Regions from separate parts of the Stenotrophomonas sp. YJH_SMC_81 genome, predicted to be linked through region 1. Evidence: riboswitches for the same ligand, from Rfam matches in the RefSeq annotation. Region 1 holds a riboswitch; the other holds the start of a gene.
The links. Region 1 has a riboswitch for thiamine pyrophosphate ahead of thiC (phosphomethylpyrimidine synthase ThiC). Riboswitches for the same ligand answer to the same signal wherever they lie in the genome.
Positions count from the first base shown of each region.

Region 2: another riboswitch for thiamine pyrophosphate. It lies ahead of AC5P8U_RS12615 (TonB-dependent receptor); the one in region 1 lies ahead of thiC (phosphomethylpyrimidine synthase ThiC).

Region 1 is NZ_JCAFUB010000002.1:529,848-536,479, reverse strand. Features, by position in the region: gene AC5P8U_RS05970 (winged helix-turn-helix domain-containing protein) at 1-1,452, opposite strand, end outside; gene AC5P8U_RS05965 (ion channel) at 1,712-2,383, opposite strand; gene thiC (phosphomethylpyrimidine synthase ThiC) at 2,520-4,364, opposite strand; TPP riboswitch at 4,447-4,548, opposite strand; gene AC5P8U_RS05955 (BCCT family transporter) at 4,772-6,349, shown strand.
Region 2 is NZ_JCAFUB010000005.1:162,022-168,653, reverse strand. Features, by position in the region: gene AC5P8U_RS12635 (OmpO family porin) at 1-293, shown strand, start outside; gene AC5P8U_RS12630 (Dyp-type peroxidase) at 560-1,534, shown strand; gene AC5P8U_RS12625 (hypothetical protein) at 1,621-2,037, shown strand; gene pnuC (nicotinamide riboside transporter PnuC) at 2,134-2,706, opposite strand; gene AC5P8U_RS12615 (TonB-dependent receptor) at 2,715-4,904, opposite strand; TPP riboswitch at 4,975-5,070, opposite strand; gene AC5P8U_RS12610 (phosphotransferase enzyme family protein) at 5,169-6,293, opposite strand; gene AC5P8U_RS12605 (glycine zipper 2TM domain-containing protein) at 6,422-6,632, opposite strand, start outside.

The DNA.
Region 1 (6,632 bases):
GCGCTCGGGCGTGCCGCTGCCCTGCATCGGCACCTTGAACACGCCGAACTGCGCGCGCCGGTGGACGAACGCCAGCATGCCACCGCGTCGCGACACCGCTGGCCACTGCGCATCATCCAGGCCGGCATCGCGCAACGTGTGCCGCTCGACGTCCAGGTAATAGAGCCGCGCCTCGCTATCGACACGGCGGCCGAACACGATGGTTCGGCCATCGTCCAGCCAGGCCCAGCCGCGCAGCTCTGCCGCTTCATCGGTCAACTGCTCGGGCGTACCGCCCGCGGCTGGCACCCGCCACAGATCACCCAGCTGCGGGTTGCGCACGAACACCAGCCATTGCCCATCAGGCGAATAACGCGGTGCGTAGTCGAAGTCATCCTGATCGACGCTGTAGGCCAGCGCGCGCCACTGGCCACTGGCCAGGTCCAGCACGCGGATGCCACGGTGCGCGTAGCGACCGACCATGCTGCCGAACACCAGGCCACGCCCATCCGGCGTCCAGTCGAAGCTGAGCAGCTCCGTGCCATCGCAGCGTGTGGCCTGGCGCAGCGCGCCACCGGTGGCGCTGGCGATCAGTACCTGGCACCCGCCGTCGGCGGAGAACCGCGCGAAGGCGATTTCGCGGCCATCCGGCGACCAGTTCGGGAAGCGATCGACGGCACCGGCTGGTGGCGCCAGCAACTGGCGCGCCGGCGCGTTGCCGGAGGTCTGCAGCTTGATCGCGCCACCGCCGTTGCCATCCTCGTTGGCGCCCTCATAGGCCACCAGCGAACCGTCCGGTGACAGCGTGGGATAGGTTTCAAAGCCGCTGGTCGCGGTGATCAACCGATACGGCCGCTGCGGGCTGCCGATCACCCGCGTACCGTTCTCCACGGCAGCCTCCACCGGCGAACTGCCGGCCGGTGCACGGCGCAGCAGCAGCGTGGTCAACACCAGCAGCGTGGCCAGCATCAACACGCCCAGCGCCAGCAGCACGCGCCGACGGATATGGCGCCAGCGGCGGCGCGCTGCCTGTGGATGCGCAGGCAACGCAGCAGTGGTCACCGGCTGCGCGGTCATGCCTTCGTCGTCGCGGACGCCTGCGGCCACGGGCTCGGCATCGTCCAGCACCTGCACCGGGACCAGAAGCCGATAGCCTGTCTTGGCGATGGTTTCGATGTAGGCCTGGCCGTTGTCGTCGTCGTTGCTGAACGCCTTGCGCAGCTGGGTGACGGCCTGGGTCAGCACATCGTTGGTCGGCAGCGTGTCCGGCCATACCTCGGCGAACAACTCGTCGCGGGTGACAACGCGGCCCGGCTGCCGCAGCAGCACGCGCAGCACGCCCAGCGCCTTCGGCGTCAGCCGGCGCGGGCGACGCGCACCGACGACCTCGACTTCGCGCGAGGACAGAGTGACGGTGCACTCTCCTATCCGTATCCGATCGGATACCGGGGGCTGGATTTCGCTGCTGTTCATTTTCTGCTACACAGTAGAGACAGGTCCCGGGCAGTGTTTGCCTTCGATACCGCCCCGTCCTGGGAACAGCGAAAAGCCAGACTCCGCACAAAGCATCGGCGCATACCGCAAAAACAATCGAGCGCGCGAATACTAGCCTATGCAAGTTACCTCGCCTATCGCGTGGTCGACATCAGGCTCTCTCTCGCCGACGCATTCACATAATTTGCGACATCATTCGCGCCCTTTCGGGCGCGAAATTTTTATCTGGCGTTCATTTTCACATGCGCCGCAACATGGTCAATCCGACCAGCCGCGAAACCACCAAAGCCACGTACATCACGCCGGAAAACTGCTCCAGCATGACCAGTGCGCGTGCCTGTGGATGCAACGGCACGACGTCACTCAAGCCGACGCCAGACAGCAAGCTGAAGCTGAGATAAAGCAGCTCCATCCAACTGCGCTGCGCGCCTCCGCCGGTGCCCTGGAAGCTGCCCGGGTACCACTGCTGGCATACCGCGAATGCGAACGCAAATGCCCATGCAAGCAAGGTGAATGTCGCGCCTGCGGCGAACAGTTCGTCGCGGGTGACCTTGTGGTCCTGGAGCATGTAGGCGATCAGCGCGCCGGCCGTGTAGAAGTACAGCAGGCTCTCCAGCAACTGCGCGGTGGTCAGCAATGCGCTGCGGTCGAGCAATGCACCGGCCAGCGAGAACACCACCGACGGGAGGGCCAGCACCAGTGCCAGCCAGGTGCCCAGCGGGCTGCGCTGCACCACCCACAGCGCCAGGCCCAGTACCGCCATGCCGAACATGCCCAGCGCCGCGCGGCCGGCAGCGGTGTCGTCCAGCGCGGGGTACAGCAGCACCGCGATCAACTGGGCACCCAGCAGCCAGGCAGAAGGATGACGGCGGGCGATGGCCAGCCAACGGGTGGTCATGGCAACAGGCATGGTGTCCTTTCCCCAGGGTGATGCGCGGAGCATAGCCGGGAGAGGCGTGATGAGCGGTGGTGCCGGCCGCTGGCCAGCACGCTTCCCGGCCCCTGCACAACCGGCTGCTGGGCAGCGGCCGGCACCCGGCTACTCGTCATCCCTGGTGGTAGACCTCTGCGCCAGCCGCGCGGAACTCCTCCGACTTCTCCTTCATGCCGGCCTCGGCGTAGTCACGCACGTCCTGGGTGATCTTCATCGAACAGAAGTGCGGGCCGCACATCGAGCAGAAGTGGGCCAGCTTGTGCGCATCCTTCGGCAGCGTCTCGTCATGGAACTCCTTGGCCTTCTCCGGGTCCAGGCCAAGGTGGAACTGGTCCTCCCAGCGGAACTCGAAGCGCGCCTTGCTCAATGCGTTGTCGCGAACCTGCGCGCCCGGATGGCCCTTGGCCAGGTCGGCTGCATGCGCGGCAATGCGATAGGCCATGATGCCGTCGCGCACGTCCTGGCGATTGGGCAGGCCGAGATGCTCCTTCGGCGTCACGTAGCAGAGCATGGCCGTGCCGAACCAGCCGATCATCGCCGCGCCGATCGCGCTGGTGATGTGGTCGTAGCCCGGTGCGATATCGGTGGTCAACGGCCCCAGCGTATAGAACGGCGCCTCGCCGCACTCACGCAGCTGCTTGTCCATGTTCTCCTTGATCAGCTGCATCGGCACGTGGCCGGGGCCCTCGATCATGGTCTGCACGTCGTGCTTCCAGGCGATCTTCGTCAGCTCGCCCAGCGTTTCCAGCTCACCGAACTGCGCGGCGTCGTTGGCATCGGCGATGCAACCCGGGCGCAGGCCATCGCCCAGCGAGAAGGTCACGTCGTAGGCCTTCATGATTTCGCAGATCTCTTCGAAATGCGTGTAGAGGAAATTCTCCTTGTGATGCGCCAGGCACCACTTGGCCATGATCGAGCCCCCGCGGCTGACGATGCCGGTCACCCGCTTGGCGGTGAGCGGCACGTAGCGCAGCAGTACGCCGGCGTGGATGGTGAAGTAGTCCACGCCCTGCTCGGCCTGCTCGATCAGGGTGTCGCGGAAGATTTCCCAGGTCAGTGCCTCGGCGCGGCCATCAACCTTTTCCAGCGCCTGGTAGATCGGCACGGTACCAATGGCCACCGGCGAGTTGCGGATGATCCATTCACGGGTCTCATGGATGTGCTTGCCGGTGGACAGATCCATCACCGTGTCGCCGCCCCAACGGATCGCCCACACCAGCTTTTCCACTTCCTCGGCGATGCCGGAAGATACGGCGCTGTTGCCGATGTTGGCGTTGATCTTGGTAAGGAAGTTGCGGCCGATGATCATCGGCTCGCTTTCCGGATGGTTGATGTTGTTGGGCAGCACCGCGCGGCCGCGCGCGATTTCATCCCGCACGAACTCCGGGGTGATGATCTTCTGGATCGAGGCGCCGAACGCCTCGCCCGGATGCTGCTGCAGCAGGCCCGCATCGCGGATCGCTTCCAGCCGCTGGTTCTCGCGGATGGCAACGAACTCCATTTCCGGGGTGATGATGCCGCGGCGCGCGTAGTGCATCTGGGTGACGTTCGCGCCTGCCCGTGCACGACGCGGCAGGCTGCGCGCGGGGAAGCGCACGGCATCAAGCTTCGGGTCATGCTCGCGATCACGCCCGAACGACGAACTCAGGCCTTCGAGCTGCTCGGTATCGCCACGTTCCTCCACCCAGCCGCGACGCAGTGCCGGCAGGCCGGCGGACAGATCGATACGCACGCCCGGATCGGTGTAGGGGCCGGACGTGTCGTAGACCGTGACCGGTGCATTCTCTTCGCCGCCGAACAGCGTCGGGGTGCGGGTCAACGCGATCTCCCGCATCGGCACCTGCAGATCCGGGCGCGAACCGGGCACGTGGATCTTGCGTGAGCCGGGAATGGGCCGGGTCACGGATTCGGAGAGTTGCTGGGCCTGTTGCTGCAGGGCGGAGAGCTGTGCGTTCATCGGGCATCGTCCAGGAAGGTCAGGGACGAAGCGGCGGCGCACTGCGACCGCGCCCGGACGGTCCTTGGGCGGAGTCCGGGAATGGCTGCATTGCAAAGCTTCCCTACGCCGGTATGAGCCGGATCAGGTTCCAAGGGACTGTCTCAACCGTGGCCACATGGCCGCGGTACCCCCGCTTCTTGGCGTGCATTAGAGCATAGACCGCCCGCCTCCGGAGTTGCCCCCAATCGCCGTTCGTTAACGGAATCATGACGTCCCGTTCAGTAACGTGCACGCGCATCGTGTCGCTGCGACCGGTGCTTCCCTTGCCGCCCCTGCGGCCCCTGCCCGGTTCCGCTGTATACCGCCGGCCCTTCGCTGCAAGCTCTGCTCGCTCCCCTCAATCCCTTGATCGGAGAAGCTCCTTCATGGTGTTTCGTGTTTCCATCGCACTGGTTCTGATGCTGGTGCTGCTTGCCGGTATTGCACCCGGCCCCTTCAATACCGTGGTGCAGAGCATCCTCGGCGAGCTCATCCGCGGCATCGGCTGGCTGTACCTGCTGGTCGTGTTCCTGGCCCTGGTATTCCTGATGTACCTGGCCTTCGGTCGCTTCGGCAACCTGCGCATCGGCGGCGAAGACGCCGAGCCGGAGTTCTCGCGGGCCAGCTGGATGTCGATGCTGTTCGCCGCCGGCATGGGCATCGGCCTGGTGTTCTGGGGCGCAGCCGAGCCCATTTCGCACTTCAGCAAGCCACCGGAAGGGCTTGCTCCGCAAAGCCTGGACGCGGCACGCGCCTCGATGCGCTATGCATTCTTCCACTGGGGCCTGCACCCGTGGGCCATCTACGCGCTGATCGGGCTGGCAATGGCCTGGTTCCAGTTCAACCGCAACGGCCGTGGCCTGGTCAGCGACATGCTGCAGCCGATCATCGGCCGCCACCATCGCGGCTGGATCGGTCGGGTGGTCAACATCGCTGCAGTGGTCGCCACCGCGATCGGTGTCGCGACGACGCTGGGCTTCGGCACCATCCAGATCGCCGCCGGCATCGAGCGCGTGTTCGGCGTGCAGGCTACCGTCCCAGTGCAGATGACCATCATTGCCGTCGCGTTCGTGCTGTATATGGCGTCCACCGCCAGTGGCGTGGAGCGGGGTGTGAAGTGGCTGTCCAATTTCAACCTGGCGTTGGCTGCCCTGCTGGCAGCCATCCTGCTCGTGCTGGGGCCGACCGGCTTCATCTTCGATACATTCACCACCACGCTGGGCTCCTACCTCAACCAGCTGGTGACAATGAGCCTGCGCATGTCACCGTTCTCGGGCAGCACCTGGGTGGCGGACTGGACAATCTTCTACTGGGCCTGGTGGATCTCGTGGGCACCGTTCGTGGGCTCATTCATCGCACGCATCTCGCGCGGCCGCAGCGTGCGCGAGTTCGTGATTGGCGTAGTGCTCGCGCCGACGCTGCTGGGCTTCTTCTGGTTCGCGGTGTTCGGCGGCACCGCGCTGTGGGCACAGATCTTCGGCCATGCCGACCTGGTGCAGGCGCTGGGCAATGGCTACGAGACGGTGCTGTTCACGCTGTTCGACAGCATGCCGCTGCCGTTGCTGCTGTCGTGCATCGCACTGGTACTGCTGATGATCTTCTTCGTAACTTCGGCCGACTCGGCGGTACTGGTTCTGGCCAGCATGTCCACTGACGAAGCAGGCGATCCTCCGTTGAAGCGCAAGCTGGCCTGGGGCATCGCGGTGGCGTTGATCGCAGCGGCGTTGCTGCTGGCCGGTGGCCTGGATGCACTGCAGGGCATGATCACGATTGCGGCGTTGCCATTCGCGCTGCTGATGGTGCTGGTGATGGTGTCGCTGTACCGCGTGCTCGACCAGGAGTACACGCGTGAGCGACGGCAGGCGCAGCGCCAGCGGCACATGATCGATGCGTGGATCGCACGCGAGATGGCGGCGCAGGAGGAGACGCAGGCCGAGGCCGCACGCGCGCACGATCAGGATTGAGGGTGTTTTGCAGCCTGCGGCTGCACCGCTTTTTCAAGCAAGTGCAAGTGCAAGTGCAGAAGCCAAGGCGGCTCTGGGCTTCTGCTTGCTTGACGGGGAGGGGGCAGATGGCGGGACACGCCGCAAGTACGTCCCTGTAGGCTCGGCCACGGCATCCATGCCGTGGACGGTCCCGCCATCTGCCCCCTCCCCGCCTCCGACGATCTCCCAGTGACGGCAGTAGATCCACGCCATGCGTGGATCAGGTGTATCGGAAAACAAGAAGGGGTCGGATCCGTTTTCC
Region 2 (6,632 bases), on a different contig from region 1:
ACCTGGTCGCCCGTGTCGCGTACCAGAAGTTCGACATGAAGCACGGCCTGGACTTCAACGGCTACTCCACCGAAGTCGGCGTGCGCACCGCGTTCAACCCGTACGTGGAAGGCTACGTGATGGCCGGCTACGAGGACTACACCAAGAAGCACGGCATCAACCCGGACGGCGAGTTCTACGGCCGCGTCGGCGCCACCGCCAAGTTCAACCAGAACTGGGGCCTGAGTGGCGAAGTGAAGCTGGCCAAGGCCGGCGACCGCGAGTGGTTCGTGGGCCCGCGCTTCACCTGGTAACAAACGCCCGTCGTTAGAGCGTGTTGTGCTGGCGTGTGACTCTCTCTCTCTCCCACACGCCAACCGAAGCCCGGCCTCGCGCCGGGCTTCTTCTTTTGTGTGCGTCCGGAGAGTGCAGGGCCGCAGCAGTTCCATGTAGCGCGGGAATGCACGGTGCTGCTCGCAGGACGGAACGAGAAACGCTCCGTCGCCGGTCAGGCGGTTCCGCTATGATCCCGGCACGTCGCCATTGACGATGCACCCGCCTCAAGCCAGCAGGAACTGCCGTGAATTCCCAGCCCGCACCGATCACCGCCCTCAACCACACGCTCGACAACGAGCCGCAGCAGATCACCGCACCGCTTACCCATTCGGCGGCGTTTCTGGTGCTGAAGGTGAAGGATGACGAGGCGTCGATCGCCAAGGCACGCGAGGTGCTGGCCAGCACCGATGACCTGATCAAGAACACCGCCATCCGCGAGATCGAGCGCACCTTCACCTGCAACGTGGCCATCGGCCATCGCGTGTGGCAGCCGCTGTTGGGCTCCACGCCGCCACGCGAGCTGAAGCCGTTCCGCGAGATCAAGGGCGCGACCCACACCGCTGTGGCCACGCCCGGTGACCTGCTGTACCACATCCGCGCACGTACCATGGACCTGATCGTGGCGTTCGAGCGCAACCTGCTGATGGCCTTCGGTGATGCGGTGGAAGCGGTCGATGACGTGGCCGGCTTCCGCTACTTCGATGGCCGCGATCTGCTGGACTTCGTCGACGGCACCGCCAACCCGGAAGGACTGTCGCTGCCGGAAGCCACCATTGTTGGCGATGAAGACCCGGAGCATGCCGGCGGCAGCTACGTGGTGGTGCAGAAGTACCTGCACAACCTCGATGCCTGGCGCGCGCAGAAGACCGAGGCGCAGGAGGCGATCATCGGCCGCACCAAGCACGACAACATCGAGCTGGATGATGCGCCGGCCGATGCGCAGAAATCGCACAAGACGCTGTGCACCATCGAAGACGCCGACGGCGAGCACGAAATCCTGCGCGACAACATGCCGTTCGCCAACCCGGGGCGCGGCGAGTACGGCACCTACTTCATCGGCTACACGCGCCGCCTGTGGGTGATCGAGAAGATGCTCGAGCGCATGTTCATCGGCAATCCTGCGCCGCTGCACGACCGCATCCTCGACTTCTCCACCGCCACCACCGGCGTGACCTTCTTCGCGCCCTCGCGCAAGGTGCTGGCCGACCTGGGCGAGTGATCGCGCCGGGCCATCACGGCCCGCCATCTGCCTGTCATCTATGGCGCCGACCATGGCGCGCTGGATGGGAGCGCAGGAGGCAGGCGATGGCCATGGCAGGGAACAGGACCGGCATCCGCCGCTGGTGGCGGCGTCTGGCTGCGGTGTTCGGCACACTGGCACTGGGGAGTGCCGCGGCGTCCGCACACGAAGCCCCTGCGCACTGGATGGCCTACGCCGCCGCCGTGGGTGGCCAGCTGCAGCAGCGCCTGCAGCAGGAACAGGACCCGCAGGCGCAGCGCGTGGTGGAGTGGCTGCGTGCACACCCGGATACACCCACGCCGCTGCCGGTGAGCCTGTGGATTGCGGCGGACGGCCGCATCTCGAAGCTGGAGTTCGACAGCCTGGGTGACCGCGAGGTGGATGCGGACCTGCGCGTGACGTTGCAGGCCGCGCCGTTGCAGGCGGCTCCGCCGGCCGACATGCGCCAACCGCTGCGATTGGGTCTGGTGCTTGACCGGTAGATCCACGCCATGCGTGGATGGGCCTACCGGTGACCCTTCAGCCACGCATGGCGTGGCTCTACTGTGGATGGCCAGCGCACAGCCCGGCCATCCGCATCAACGAACCGGCGCCACCTGCGGTTCGCGCGCGGCCGCGCTCCATGCGCGCAGGCCGAACACGGCCAGGCCGAGGAAGAACACGTACAGCGCGGCAGTCACATGCAGCGACTTGAACAGGTACGCACCCACATAGACCACGTCCACCGCGATCCACACCCACCAGCAGGCCACATGGCGGCGTGCCTGCCACCACTGGCCGACCAGGCTCAGTGCGGTCAGCATCGCGTCCAGCCACGGCAGCGCGGCATCGGTGAAGGTGTGCATGGCCGCACCCAGCGCCACGCCACCGCACAGGCCGAAGGCCAGGTCGCGCAGCAGCTTGCCTCGCGCCAGTGGCACGATGCGGATGCTGCCCTCATCGGCGGCGTGCTGGCGCCAGTTGAGCCAGCCGTAGACCAGGAAGCCACCGAAGGCGACCTGCAGCAGCGTGTCCGAGTACAGCTTGGCCTCGGCGAACACCAGGCCATAAAGCGTGACCGACAGCAGGCCCACCGGCCATGCAGACAACCGGCGCCGTGCCATCAGCCAGACGCCGAGCACGCTGCACAGCGCGGCGGTCCACTCGAGCACGACGCCGTTCACAGCGCGAACGTCACCGACAGGCGCGCCTGTCGCGGTGCGCCGGGGAACAGGTAGTAGTCACCGCCGCTGCTGCCGGTGTCACGCCAGTAGAAGCGGTTGAACACGTTGTCCACCGACAGGTTCCAGGTCACCGCACGCTCGTGCAGCCGGTGCTGGAAACGCAGGCCGGCATCGAACACCGAGTAGTCCGGCGCGCGCACGGCGCCGTCGGCGCGCGCCACGTTGGCACCCGCATAGCGCCAGCCGCCAGTGACATCCAGGCCCTGCACGAACGGCAGTGCATAGGCCACGTGCACGCTGGCACGCACCTTCGGCACGTTCACCAGCTGATGGCCTTCATAGGTGGGCGTGCCGGTATCGCGCGCGCGCGCCTGCAGCACGCTGGCGCTGGCCACGATCTGCAGTGCATCGGTCAGCTGGCCGTTGGCGGTCAGCTCCAGGCCGGTGTGGGTCTGCGTGCCTTCCTCGACGAAGGTGTAACCCACATCGCTGTTGTCGGGCTTGGCGTACTGGTACGGCTGCGAAATGCGGAACACCGCCGCACCCAGGGTCAGCGCTTCGACCGGCACGTACTTCACGCCCACTTCCAGCTGGCGCGACTGTACCGACGGCAGGAAGGTGTCGGCGTTGCTGGTCCAGAACGGCGCTTCCTGGCCCAGCGAAATGCCGCGCACGTAACTGGCGTAGGCGTTGAGCTGGTCGGTGGCTTTCCACACCACCGCAGTCTGTGGCAGGAAGCGCGACAGGCGGCTGTGCCGCTGCGGGATGCCGCGCTTGTCGTAGGCGCGCTCGTCCAGGCGGACGAAGCGGCCACCGGCCAGCCACTGCCAGTCGTCACCGAAGCTGATCCGGTCCAGCGCGAAGAACGCGGTCTGGCGACTGTCCAGGCGCCGTGCGGAGGGGCCCGGCATCTTCGGCGACGGCGCGAACACCGGCACCGGTGCCTCGTGGATGTTGCTGGTGCCGACGTACTCGTTGACGCTCGGGCGCCTGTCCACGGTGCGGCGGAAGTAGTCGGCACCGACGGTCAGCTGGTGGCCGATGCTGCCGGTCTCGAAGCGGCCACGCAGTTCGGCACGGGCCTGCTGGTTCTGGCGGGTGTCGTCCGGGCTGCGGTAGTCGTAGATGTCATAGTCGCCGTTGGGCGCGAAGTAGTTGCCCGGCACGCTGCCATCGGCACATTGCGCGGCGTAGTAGCAGCCGTAGGCGAAGGCGACGTTGTCGTCGATCACCGAGCGGCTGTGGCCGACCGAGACGCGCGACTGCCAGGCCTCATTGAAGTCGTAGGTGTGCAGCGCGGTGATGTTGGTGCTGGCGATATCCACCGGGCGCTGCCACGGCTGGTAGCCGAGCAGATGCTCGCGGTCGACACCGCGCGGCAGGTCACGCGCGCCCAGCAGCTGGTAGCCGGACACCGAGCGCTGCGCGCTGGTCTGGTAGTTGGCATCCACTTCCAGCTTGCCGCGCTCGCCGATCAGCCAGTCGGCGGCCAGCGAGTAGAAGTTGCGGCGGCCATCGGCATGCTCGACGTAGGAATTGCTGGAATCCCATGCGGCATTCAGGCGCAGGCCGAAGCGCGGGGTGATCCAGTGGCCGACATCGATGGCGACGTAGCGCGAGCCTTCCGAATCGGTGCCGAGCGTGGCGGTGCGCACTTCGGCCGGGCGCTTGCCGATGTAGTTGATGATGCCGCCCGGCGCCATCACCCCTGCCGCCAGGCCGGCTTCACCCTTGAGGATCTCCACCGACTGCACGTTCTCCAGCGCCAGGCGCTGTTCGCCGGCGATGGACAGGCCGTTGAAGCGGTAGCCGGTGGCGGCGTCCAGGGCGAAGCCGCGGATGGCGATGTTCTGGTAGTAGCCCACCGGCGCGTAGGCATCACCCAGCGAGGCATCATTGCTGGCCAGCTCGGACAGCGAACGTAGCTGGCGGCGGTCGAGATAGTCGCGCTCGAGCACGTTCACCGAAGCCGGCGTGTCCTTCCAAGAACCGCCACCGAAGGCGTTCACGCGCGAGGTATCGGCCTTCGGCTTGCCGGCCTGCACGCGCACCGCCGCCAGTTCGGTCGGCGAGCGCTCGGCGCCGGTGGCAGCCGCATCAGGGGATGCCTCGGCCTCGCTGGCGTGCAGTGGCAGCGCAGCGCAGAGGGCGAGGGAGAGCAGGGTGGGGCGCAGGCAGCGGTTCATTCGGTTCGTCTTCGGACAACAAGGGAGACGAAGCGACGGCGCGCAGGTGCACTGACCCATGACGGGGGTGTGGCTGCGGCTCAAAGCTCCCTACGCCGGTGCAAACCGGATCAGGTTCCAAGGGACTCTCTCAGCCTGGCAGATCCAGGCACCCCCGCTTCAGGTGACCATTTCACTACAAATGGTACGGATTTGCGAGCGCCACCCAGGGTCAGATCCCTTTCCTGCGGAAAGGGATCTGACTCCAACGCTGCGTCAACCGGATCACGCGGCGGCGTGCAGGGCCTGCAGCAGTGCCTGCCCCGGGGCGGCATGGAACCACGCCGGATGGCCAAGCATGAAGGGCTGCCACGCCACGTCGGCATTGGCGGTCGAGCCGGTGACGCCCTCGAAATACTCCACTTCGGACAGTGCGAAGTCGAAATGCACCATCGGCAGCAGGTCGGCCAGCAGGTGCACGCGTGCCGCCGACAACGGCAGCACCTCGCGGTAGCCATCGAGCAACGCCAGCGCGATATCGACGCGCACGGCCTCCATGCCGCGCGCCAGCTCCAGCCATGCCACGGCGTTGCGCTCGATGGCGGTGGCCAGGTCGAACAGTGCGCTGGTGGGCGAGGCCAGGCCGAAATCCAGCACGGTGCTGACCTGCCCGTCGCGCCACAGCAGGTTGGAGACATGCCAGTCGTTGTGCGCCCACAGCCGTGGTTCGTCGCGCAGGCGCTCGGCCAGGCCCGTGTGCCACGGCAGCACGTCGTGCTGCAGCTGCGCTTCCCACGGAATGCGCTCGAGATAGCGGGCCAGGCCGGGGCGCTCGTGCAGCCCTGCCTTGATTGCCGCCACCGGATCGTCGGCGCGGATCAGATCATCGCGCGCGACCAGCAGATGGGTGCTGCGCTGGGGCGCGCGGTAGCCGTCGGCAGCACGGTGCAGCTGGGCCAGCATGCGTCCGGCTTCACGGGCCTGCGCGACGTCGGTCAGCAGCGACCACGACACCGCGTCGCGGTACAGGTCGTCGCCTACGCCGACGTCGTGCAGTTCAAACGTCCATTCGCCGTGTTCGACCGCGGTGTGACCATCGGTCGCTGCCAGCACCTGTGCCACCGGCACGCCAGCAGCGTCGAGATGGGCGATGAAGCGGTGTTCTTCTTCCAGGCAGGCCGCGTTGCGCACGCTGTGGTGATGGCGCTTGATGAACACCGCGCCGCGCGTGCCATCGACGATGGCGGCAGCCGACAACGGCCGCGGGCTGTGCCAGCGCGGTTGGCTGCCGCTGTGCAGCTGCGGATAGCACTGCCGCAACCACGCGATGTCCGCCGCGCTGATCGGTGGCCAGTCGGCAGCGACCTCGTCGTTGTTGAGGCCCTGCACGCGGTGGGAGGAAGACGTCATGCCGCAGCCCGAGAGGGGAAAGTCACATCCAAGGCTGCGCATTCAACGCCATGCGCGCGGCCAACGCAAACGGGCGGGTCATCGACCCGCCCGTCCCTGCCATCGGCAGGGTAACGCCACCGTGCCGCTTACCAGCCGCGATGGCGACCGCGGTCGTGGTAGTAGCGGTTGTCGTAGTAACGCTCGCGCTGCCAGCGGCGGTCGTCGCCACGGTTGTAGTAGCCGCTGCGGTAGTAGCCACGATCGTAGCGGCGGTCGTAGCGGTTGTCGTAGTAGCGATTGTCGTAATAGCGACGGTCGCGGCGGTCGGAGGTGGTCAGATTGCCGATTGCGCCACCG